Regions from separate parts of the Streptomyces sp. NPDC050164 genome, predicted to be linked through region 3. Evidence: riboswitches for the same ligand, from Rfam matches in the RefSeq annotation. Region 3 holds a riboswitch; each other region holds the start of a gene.

Region 1 (3,269 bases), on a different contig from region 3:
AGGCTGGGCGCCCCGCCCGTACCCATGATCAGGCGGGACGCGAAGGACGTACCACCGAGGACAAACGGATCGTCGGCCATGATCAGCCTCCTTGGACGGCGGTGAGGACTTCCACGCGGTCCCCCTCGGCCAGGGGTGTGGACGGCCACTGCGCGCGCGGGACGACGGTTTCGTTGAGGGCGGCGGCCACGCCGGACGGCGAGGTGGTGAGCGCCATCACGACGGTGTCGAGAGCGGTGCCGGGCCGGACGTCCCGGGGCTCCCCGTTGACGGAGATGTTCATGCGGGCTGCTCCGTGAGTGCGGTGGCGGTGCTGAATCGCTTCGGGGTGAAGGGGCGGGCCTCTTCGGGCAGTTCACCCGTCGCCAGGACGTGGGCCATGGCGTCGCCGGTGACCGGCGTGAGCAGGACGCCGTTGCGGTAGTGCCCGGTGGCCAGCAAAAGCCCTTCGAGACCGGTCGGGCCGAGCAGCGGCGCGTTGTCGGGGGAGCCGGGCCGCAGTCCGGCCCGGGTCTCGGTGAGCGGCAGCTCGGTGATGCCCGGGACCAGCTCGTGCGCGTCCCGCAGCAGCTCGTACACACCGCCCGCGGTCACGGTGGTGTCCCAGCCCAGCTCCTCGCTGGTCGCCCCGAGGACCAGCTCGCCGCTCTCGCGCGGCACCAGATAGACGTGGCTGCCGCGGACGACCGCGCGCACCGTCCGGCTCAGGAACGCACCGTGCCGCTGCGGCACGGTCAGCCGTACGACCTGCCCCTTCACCGGCCGCACGGGCGGCAGCACATCCTCGGGGACGCCCGCGAGCCGCCCGCTGAGGCTGCCCCCGGCCAGCACGACCTGCCTGGCGTCCAGCGGGGTGCCGTCCTCCGTGACGACGCCCGTGGCCCGGTCCCGTACGACGGTGAGCCGCCCGGCCCAGACCCGGTGGAAGACCACACCGGCCCGCTCGCACGCGGCGACCAGCGCCCCGGCCAGCCGCCGGGGGTCGATCTGGTGATCGCCGTCGACCCGCAGCCCGCCGCGCACGCCCGGCGCGAGCATCGGCTCCAGGCGACGGCACTCCCGCCCCGACAGCCACTGCGACTCCAGGCCCGACTGCTGCTGCAAGGCGTGCAGTTCGCGCAGATGGGCCCGGTCGTCGGCATCGAGGGCGACGGCGAGCGTGCCGCACCGGCGGTAGCCGAGGTCGTGGCCGGTCTGCTCGGCGAGCTCGGCCGCGAAGTCCGGATAGCGCCGGGCGGAGGCGAGGTTCAGCCCTAGCAGGGTCTGCTCGCCGTAGTGCAGTTCCGTGACGGCGGCCAGCATCCCGGCCGCGACCTGTGCGGCTCCGCCGCCCGGCTCGGGGTCCACCACGGCCGTGGCGAGCCCGCGCTGCGCGGCCCGCCACGCGGTGACCAGGCCGATGATTCCGCCCCCGATGACGAGGACGTCTGACGTTCGCGTACGCGACATGGGCGTCCAGCCCCTCCCTTCGCCGGCATGACCCGGATCAGGTTCGTACGGTCGGAGGCCGCCAGCCTCCCTCTCAGCCCGGTGCGTCCGGGCTCCCGCGAGTGCCTTACGTTGGCCACCCACCCTAGCCCGATGCCGTATGCCGCAGTAAGGGAGCCGCCGCCATGGCCCGATCCCTCGACGGTCTCGTCCTCGCCCCGGTAGCCGACCAGGCACCGGGCCAGGTGGGGACCCGCACCCGGTTCACGTACCACGAGAAGGACGGCGAGGTCTGGGCCGAGTACACGGGCGGCGACGTCGTGCGCGGACATCTCGTGGGTACCCGGGAGGGCGACAGGCTGGACTTCCGGTACGTACAACTCAAGGGGGACGGCACCACCTCCTCCGGGCACTGCGTGGCGACGGTCGTGGATCTGCCCGACGGGCGGGTCCGGCTGGAGGAGAGCTGGGAGTGGGAGTCCCGGGCGGGCAGCGGGACGAGCGTTGTGGAGCAGGTCACTGCGCATGAGCACTGACTGACGGAATGTCAGTTGACTATGGTGATCAGGTGAGCGAGCAGACGCAGGAACCAGGTTCGTCCGCGCCGCGGCGCGTGGTGGTGGCGGGTGCGGGCATGGCCGGTGTGCAGACCGCGGTCGCCCTGCGCGAGCAGGGCTTCACCGGCACCGTGATCTTGATCGGCGCCGAGCCCCACCAGCCGTACGACCGGCCCCCCTTGTCCAAGGCCGTCCTGCTCGGCAAGGCCGAGGGCTCCGCCTTCGACGTCGACTTCGAGGCCCTCGGCATCGAACTGCGGCTCGGCTGCGAGGTCCAGGGCCTGCGTCCCGGCGACCACGAGCTGGACACCGAGGACGGGCCCGTGCCGTACGACGTCCTGGTCGTCGCGACCGGTGCCGAGCCGATCCGGCTGCCCGGGGCGGAGGGCGTGCCGGGCGTGCACCTGCTGCGCACCCTGGACGACGCCGAGCGGCTGCGGCCGGTGCTGGCCCGCCGGCACGACATCGTGGTCGTCGGCGCGGGCTGGATCGGCGCGGAGTTCGCCACGGCCGCGCGCGAGGCGGGCTGCGCGGTGACCGTCGTGGAAGCCGCCGAACGGCCGCTCGCCGGGGCGCTGCCCGCCGAGGTCGCCGCGCCGATGGCCGGCTGGTACGCCGACGCGGGCGCCGTGCTGCGCACGCACGCGCGCGTGGAGCGTGTGGAACCCGGCGCGGTGGTTCTCGACGACGGCTCGCGGCTGCCCGCGGGCGCGGTCGTCGTCGGCATCGGCGCCCGTCCGGCCACGGCCTGGCTGTCCGGCTCCGGGATCGAGCTGGGCACGCACGGCGAGATCGTGGCCGACCAGCACCTGCGTTCGTCGGCGCCCGACGTGTACGCGGTCGGCGACTGCGCCTCCTTCCCCTCGGGCCGGTACGGCGAGCGCCTGCTGGTGCACCACTGGGACAACGCCCTCCAGGGGCCGCGCACGGTCGCCGTGAACATCGTCGGCCGGGCCTCGGGGGAGACCCCGGCGGTGTACGACCCCGTGCCGTACTTCTGGTCCGAGCAGTTCGGGCGGTTCGTGCAGTACGCCGGGCATCACGCGGCGGCCGACACCACCCTGTGGCGGGGCGACCCGGCCGGACCGGCATGGACGGTCTGCTGGCTCCGCGGCGACCGGCTGGTCGCGCTGCTGGCGGTGGGGCGCCCCCGGGACCTGGCGCAGGGGCGCCGCCTGATCGAGTCGGGCACGCCGATGAATCCGGTATTGCTGGCGGACCCGGCGAGGCCGTTGAAGGCGGCGACGGCGTAGCCGGACGGGAGCATGTGTCCGCCCAGGTGGG
Region 2 (3,269 bases), on a different contig from region 3:
TGCGTGACCGTCACGTCGTCGAGCACACCCAGCGAGCCGATGATGACGCCGGCGAGCAGCAGACCGCTCATGTCGATCGTCGGGTAGAGGCCGTGGATCAGACCGGTGTTGTCGTCGGTGTTGCCCGTGAGCGCGGCCCAGCCGATGAACAGCGAGCCGAGGACGCCGATCAGCAGCAGTGAGATGAGGGTGCCGAGCACCGCCACGGATGTCCGGGCCGACAGGCCATGACACAGATACAGGGCGATGAGCATGATGGCGCTCGCGCCCACCACCGCCACGAGCAGCGGGTTCGAGCCCTGGAGGATGGCGGGCAGGATGAAGAGGTTCAGCACCAGGAAGCTGATGGCCAGCGCGACCAGGGCCATGACACCGCGCAGCCGCCCGACGACCACGACGGCGAGGGCGAAGATGCCGGCGAGCAGCGCCATGGGCAGGCGTCGGTTGATGTCGGTGACCGAGTACTGGAGGTCCCTCGGCGCGGAGGGCTCGTAGGCGACCACGACCTCCTGGCCCTCGTGCAGCTGGCGGGACTGATCGGGCTGGACGATCTCGGTGAAGGTGCGGCCCTTGTCCTTGCCGCTGTCGACCCGGATCGTCGCCCGCTTGCAGGTGCCGTTCTCCTGCTGCACCGCGGAGGAACCCTCGGCGGTGGAGGTGTCGCCGGTCGGCGGGACACCCGAGGCGCCGGCCTCCTTGCAGCTCACCTCCACGACCTTGGTGACCGAGGCCTGCTGCGTCTGCCGGTCGAAGCCGACGCCGGTGCGCTCGTGCGGCGGGGCGCCGCCCGGCCACAGCACGGCGAGACCGACCAGCACGGCAGCGGCGAAGGGGATCAGGACCGCCGCGATGACCTTGCGCAGGTGCATGGAGACGGGCGTGGCAGGACCGTGGTTGTGACCGTGCGGGTGCCCGTGTCCGCCGCCCGGCGCGGGGCCGGGTCCGTTTCCGTGACCGCCGCCTCCGCCGTGCCCGTGGCCGCCGCCGGGACCGTGTCCTTCGCCGTGACCATGGTCTTCGCCGTGTCCGTCGCCTCCCCCGTGACCGTGGCCTTCGCCGGGCCTGTCGCCTCCCTCGGGGCCGGAGCCGTGCCAGCCTCCGGAGCCGGCACCATACGCCCCGGCCGGGTCGGCGCCCTGCCCGTTCCTGGGACCGGGCCCGTGCCCGGGCGCTTGTCCCCGGGCAGGCCCCAGCCCGCCCGGGGCGGCGAAATCGTGCCCGCGCCCACGGCCGTTGCCGGTGCCGGCGCCGGATCCGCGGGGCGGTTCGGGCGGTGGGTAAGGAGGACGCTGCGTCGTGGTCACCGACCGATCATCGCAAGAACGAGGGGGGCCCTCTGTTCACCGCGCCAGAATTGCCGCTAGCGTGGAGGCACCTTTTGTACACGCGGGAGCTCGGAGCACCGGGCTGAGAGGGCGCTGACCTCCGTCCCAGCGATGTTTCACATGAAACATCACCGAAGTCGAGTGATGTTTCACACGAAACGTCGGCAGACGGAAGCCGCTGCGTCGACCGCCGAACCTGTTACCGGGTAATGCCGGCGTAGGGAGTAGGTCTCATGACCAACAAGGACGCACGCACGCCTGCCTCCGTTCAGGACGCACAGTCCGAGGAGGCCGGGAAGTCCATCGGCTGGCACAAGGCGTATGTCGAGGGCTCTCGCCCCGACCTGCGGGTGCCGGTCCGTCAGGTGCATCTCACCAACGGGCAGTCGGTCACGCTGTACGACACGTCGGGCCCGTACACCGATCCGCTCGTCGACACCGACGTCCGCAGGGGCCTGTCGCCGCTGCGCGAGAACTGGATCATCGCCCGTGGCGACACCGAGGAGTACGCGGGCCGACCTGTCCGTCCCGAGGACGACGGCATCAAGCACACCTCGCCGCGCGGGGGCCTGCGCAACCTCGACGCCGTCTTCCCAGGACGGCCGCGCCAGCCGCGTCGCGGCAAGGACGGCAAGGCGGTCACGCAGCTCGCGTACGCCCGCCGCGGCGAGATCACGCCCGAGATGGAGTACGTGGCCATCCGGGAGAACGTTTCGCCCGAGGTGGTCCGCGACGAGATCGCGGCGGGCCGGGCGGTGCTGCCGGCCAACGTCAACCACCCGGAGATCGAGCCGATGATCATCGGCAAGCGGTTCCTGGTGAAGGTCAACGCCAACATCGGCAACTCCGCGGTGACGTCCTCCATCGAGGAGGAGGTCGAGAAGATGACCTGGGCGACCCGCTGGGGTGCCGACACGGTCATGGACCTGTCCACCGGCCGCAACATCCACACCACGCGCGAGTGGGTGCTGCGCAACTCCCCCGTCCCCATCGGCACCGTGCCGCTCTACCAGGCCCTGGAGAAGGTCGACGGCCGGGCCGAGGAGCTGACCTGGGACATCTACAAGGACACCGTCATCGAACAAGCCGAGCAGGGCGTGGACTACATGACGGTCCACGCGGGCGTGCGCCTGGCGTACGTGCCACTGACGGCCAACCGCAAGACCGGCATCGTCTCGCGCGGCGGCTCGATCATGGCCGCCTGGTGCCTCGCGCACCACAAGGAGTCGTTCCTGTACGAGAACTTCGAGGAGCTCTGCGAGATCCTCGCCGCGTACGACGTCACGTACTCCCTCGGCGACGGCCTGCGGCCGGGCTCGATCGCGGACGCCAACGACGAGGCGCAGTTCGCCGAACTCAGGACTCTCGGGGAACTCAACCGGATCGCGAAGCGTTTCAACGTACAGACCATGATCGAAGGCCCGGGCCACGTCCCGATGCACAAGATCAAGGAGAACATCGACCTTCAGCAGGAGATCTGCGATGAAGCTCCGTTCTATACGCTCGGCCCGCTGACCACCGACGTCGCGCCGGCGTACGACCACATCACCTCCGGCATCGGTGCCGCGATGATCGCCTGGTGGGGCACGGCCATGCTGTGTTACGTCACGCCCAAGGAGCACTTGGGCCTGCCGAACCGTGACGACGTCAAGACCGGCGTCATCACCTACAAGATCGCCGCCCACGCAGCGGACCTCGCCAAGGGACACCCGGGTGCCCAGGAGTGGGACGACGCGCTGTCCGACGCCCGTTTCGAGTTCCGGTGGGAGGACCAGTTCAACCTCGCCCTCGACCCGGACACGGCACGGGAGTACCACGACGAGACCCTGCCGGCGGAGCCCGCCAAGACGGCTCACTTCTGCTCGATGTGCGGTCCCAAGTTCTGCAGCATGAAGATCTCACAGGACATCCGCCGTGAACACGGCGGCACACAGGCCGAGATCG
Region 3 (3,269 bases):
CCGTGGACAGGTCGAAGATCTCCGACGTCTGCCGGTAGATCTCCACCTCCAGGGTCGAGAAGGTGGGCCCGCCGAGGATCTGGACGACACCGAAGGAGGTGAAGGTGAACAGGAAGACCATGAGCGCGGCGGCGGCCACGGCGGGCGCGAGCGCCGGCAGCGTGACCTGCCGCCAGGCCCTCATGGGCGACGCTCCGAGCATCCGCGCGGCCTCCTCCTGCCGCGGGTCGAGCTGCGCCCAGAGCCCGCCGACGGTCCGTACGACGACCGCGTAGTTGAAGAAGACGTGCGCGAGCAGGATCGCCCACACGGTGGTGTCCAGCCGCACGCCCCACAGCTCGTCCAGCAGCCCGCCGCGTCCGACCAGCGCCAGGAACGCCGTACCGACGACGACCGTCGGCAGCACGAACGGCACGGTCACGACCGCCCGCAGGACCTGCTTGCCGGGGAAGTCGAAGCGCGCGAAGACGTACGCGCCGGGCAGTGCGATCAGCAGGGTGAGCGCCGTCGAGACGATCGCCTGCCAGGTGGTGAACCACAGGACGTGCCGGACGTCGGACTGCGCCAGCACCTCCCCGATCCGCCCGAACTGCCAGACCCCGTCCACCTTCAGACCGCGGGCGACGATCGCGGCGACGGGGTAGGCGAAGAAGACCGCGAAGAACGCGACGGGCACGGCGATGAGTCCGAGCCGCGCCGCGCTCCCGCGACGGTCCTTGCGGACGGTCACTTCAGTACGAGCGAGGTCCACGACTTGACCCACTGGTCACGGTTGTCGGCGATCTTCGCCGGGTCCATGGTCTCCGGGTCCTTGGCCTGCGGCCCGTACTTCACGAACTCCGGCGGCACCTGGGCGCCCTCGCGCACCGGGTACACGTACATGTTGAGCGGCATGTCCTCCTGGAACCGCTCGCTGGTCAGGAAGTCGAGGAACGCCTTGCCGCCCTTGGTGTTCTTCGCGTTGCTCAGCAGCCCGGCGTACTCGACCTGCCGGAAGCAGGTGCCCTGCGCGACCCCGGTCGGTGCGGCGGCGGGCTTCGGGTCGGTGTAGACGACCTCGACGGGCGGCGAGGAGGCGTACGACACGACGAGCGGCCGGTCCCCCTTGGCCTTCTTGCCTCCGGCCGATCCGGAGAACTCCTCGTTGTAGGCCTGCTCCCAGCCGTCGACGACCTTCACGCCGTTGGCCTTGAGCTTCTTCCAGTAGTCCTGCCAGCCGTCGTCGCCGTACTTCGCGGCGGTGCCGAGCAGGAAGCCGAGGCCGGGCGAGGAGGTGGAGGCGTTCTCGGTGACCAGGAGGTTCTTGTACTGGGGTTTGACCAGGTCGTCGAAGCTCCGCGGCGGTTCGAGCTTGTGGTCGGCGAAGTACTTCTTGTCGTAGTTGACGCAGATGTCGCCGGTGTCGACGGGCGTGACCCGGTGCTGCTCCTGGTCGGCCCGGTACTCGGGCTTGATCCGGTCGGAGCCCTTCGGCTCGTACGACTGGAAGAGGTCGTTGTCCAGGGCGCGGGACAGCAGCGTGTTGTCGACGCCGAAGAAGACGTCGCCCTGCGGGTTGTCCTTGGTCAGGATGGCCTTGTTCACGGCCTGCCCGGCGTCGCCGTCCTTGAGAACCTTGACCTTGTAGCCGGACTGCTTCTCGAAGGCCGCGATGACGCCCTTCGAGGCGGCCCACGAATCGTGGCTGACGAGGGTGACGGTCTTGGAGTCGCCGGACCCCTGGCCGCCGTCGGACGACCCGCACGCGGCGAGCGTGCCGGCCATGCCGAGGCCGACGACCACCGCCGTCAGCCGCTTGATGTTGTTGCTCACTGGATTCCTCCTGGAGGACCAGGAGAAGACGCGGCCCTGCCCGGGATCTCTGGGAGTCCCGGGCAGGGCGCAACAGCTCGAGTGATGACCGATCTCCCTACCCAGAATGACCTGGGCCAGGTTCGGAGGGTCTGCGGCCGGGTGCCGCACTCTCAGCGCTGTGGCGCTCCCCTGTCGGAATATGCAGGTGTCGGATATGCAGGTGTGCTTACGCCGGTCAGACTACCGTTCGGTGGCCGCGAGCTGACCACACGCCCCGTCGATCTCTTGACCACGGGTGTCCCGGATCGTCACCGGCACACCATGGGCCGCGATCGCCTCCACGAATGCCTTCTCGTCCTCGGGCCGCGAGGCGGTCCACTTGGAGCCGGGCGTCGGGTTGAGCGGAATCAGGTTCACGTGCACGGGCCTGCCCTTGAGCATGCGCCCCAGCCGGTCACCGCGCCAGGCCTGATCGTTGATGTCCCGGATCAGCGCGTACTCGATGGACAGCCGGCGCCCGGACTTCGCCGCGTACTCGAACCCGGCGTCGAGGACCTCGCGCACCTTCCACCGCGTGTTCACGGGGACGAGGGTGTCGCGCAGCTCGTCGTCGGGGGCGTGCAGCGAGATCGCGAGGCGGCACTTGAGATCCTCGTCGGCGAACCGGTGGATGGCCGGGACGAGCCCGACCGTCGAGACGGTGATCCCGCGCTGCGAGAGCCCCAGCCCGTCGGGCTCGGGGTCGGTGAGCCGCCGGATGGAGCCGAGGACCCGGTTGTAGTTGGCGAGCGGCTCGCCCATGCCCATGAACACGATGTTGCTGAGCCGCGCCGGCCCGCCCGGCACCTCACCGTCCCGGAGGGCCCGCATGCCGTCCACGATCTGGTGCACGATCTCGGCGGTGGACAGATTCCGGTCGAGCCCAGCCTGCCCGGTCGCACAGAACGGGCAGTTCATCCCGCACCCGGCCTGCGAGCTGATGCACATGGTCACCCGGTCCGGGTAGCGCATCAGCACGGACTCGACGAGCGTCCCGTCGAACAGCCGCCACAGCGTCTTGCGCGTGGTGCCCTGGTCGGTCGACAGATGCCGCACGACCGTCATCAGCTCGGGCAGCAACGCCTCCTGGAGCCGGCCGCGGGAACCGGCCGGGATGTCGGTCCACTGCTGCGGATCGTGCGCGTACCGCGCGAAGTAGTGCTGCGAGAGCTGCTTTGCACGAAACGGCTTCTCCCCGACAGCGGCAACGGCCTCCTTGCGCTCGGCAGGAGTGAGGTCGGCGAGATGCCGCGGCGGCTTCTTGGCTCCGCGCGGGGCGACGAAAGTGAGTTCTCCGGGTGCAGGCATAACCCTCCCAGTGTCGCAGATCAACTCGGGCAGCCCAGGCCAGAGCAGGGTGGGGGCGGTCACCCATGGGCGCCCTCTGTCATCGTCGGTCGGCCTCGCACGGCCGAGGGACGGCCCAGCGCTGATCG

What was found. Region 3 has a riboswitch for thiamine pyrophosphate ahead of ACIBNA_RS41440 (thiamine ABC transporter substrate binding subunit). Riboswitches for the same ligand answer to the same signal wherever they lie in the genome.
Region 1: another riboswitch for thiamine pyrophosphate. It lies ahead of thiO (glycine oxidase ThiO); the one in region 3 lies ahead of ACIBNA_RS41440 (thiamine ABC transporter substrate binding subunit).
Region 2: another riboswitch for thiamine pyrophosphate. It lies ahead of thiC (phosphomethylpyrimidine synthase ThiC); the one in region 3 lies ahead of ACIBNA_RS41440 (thiamine ABC transporter substrate binding subunit).

The regions. Positions count from the first base shown of each region.
Region 1 is NZ_JBITJK010000022.1:124,400-127,668, reverse strand. It holds gene ACIBNA_RS26700 (thiazole synthase) at 1-80, opposite strand, end outside; gene thiS (sulfur carrier protein ThiS) at 83-283, opposite strand; gene thiO (glycine oxidase ThiO) at 280-1,449, opposite strand; TPP riboswitch at 1,447-1,558, opposite strand; gene ACIBNA_RS26685 (hypothetical protein) at 1,614-1,964, shown strand; gene ACIBNA_RS26680 (NAD(P)/FAD-dependent oxidoreductase) at 1,997-3,238, shown strand.
Region 2 is NZ_JBITJK010000004.1:230,955-234,223, reverse strand. It holds gene ACIBNA_RS08935 (YibE/F family protein) at 1-1,304, opposite strand, end outside; TPP riboswitch at 1,377-1,566, shown strand; gene thiC (phosphomethylpyrimidine synthase ThiC) at 1,559-3,269, shown strand, end outside.
Region 3 is NZ_JBITJK010000056.1:16,617-19,885, forward strand. It holds gene ACIBNA_RS41435 (ABC transporter permease) at 1-751, opposite strand, end outside; gene ACIBNA_RS41440 (thiamine ABC transporter substrate binding subunit) at 727-1,764, opposite strand; TPP riboswitch at 1,889-1,995, opposite strand; gene rlmN (23S rRNA (adenine(2503)-C(2))-methyltransferase RlmN) at 2,035-3,141, opposite strand.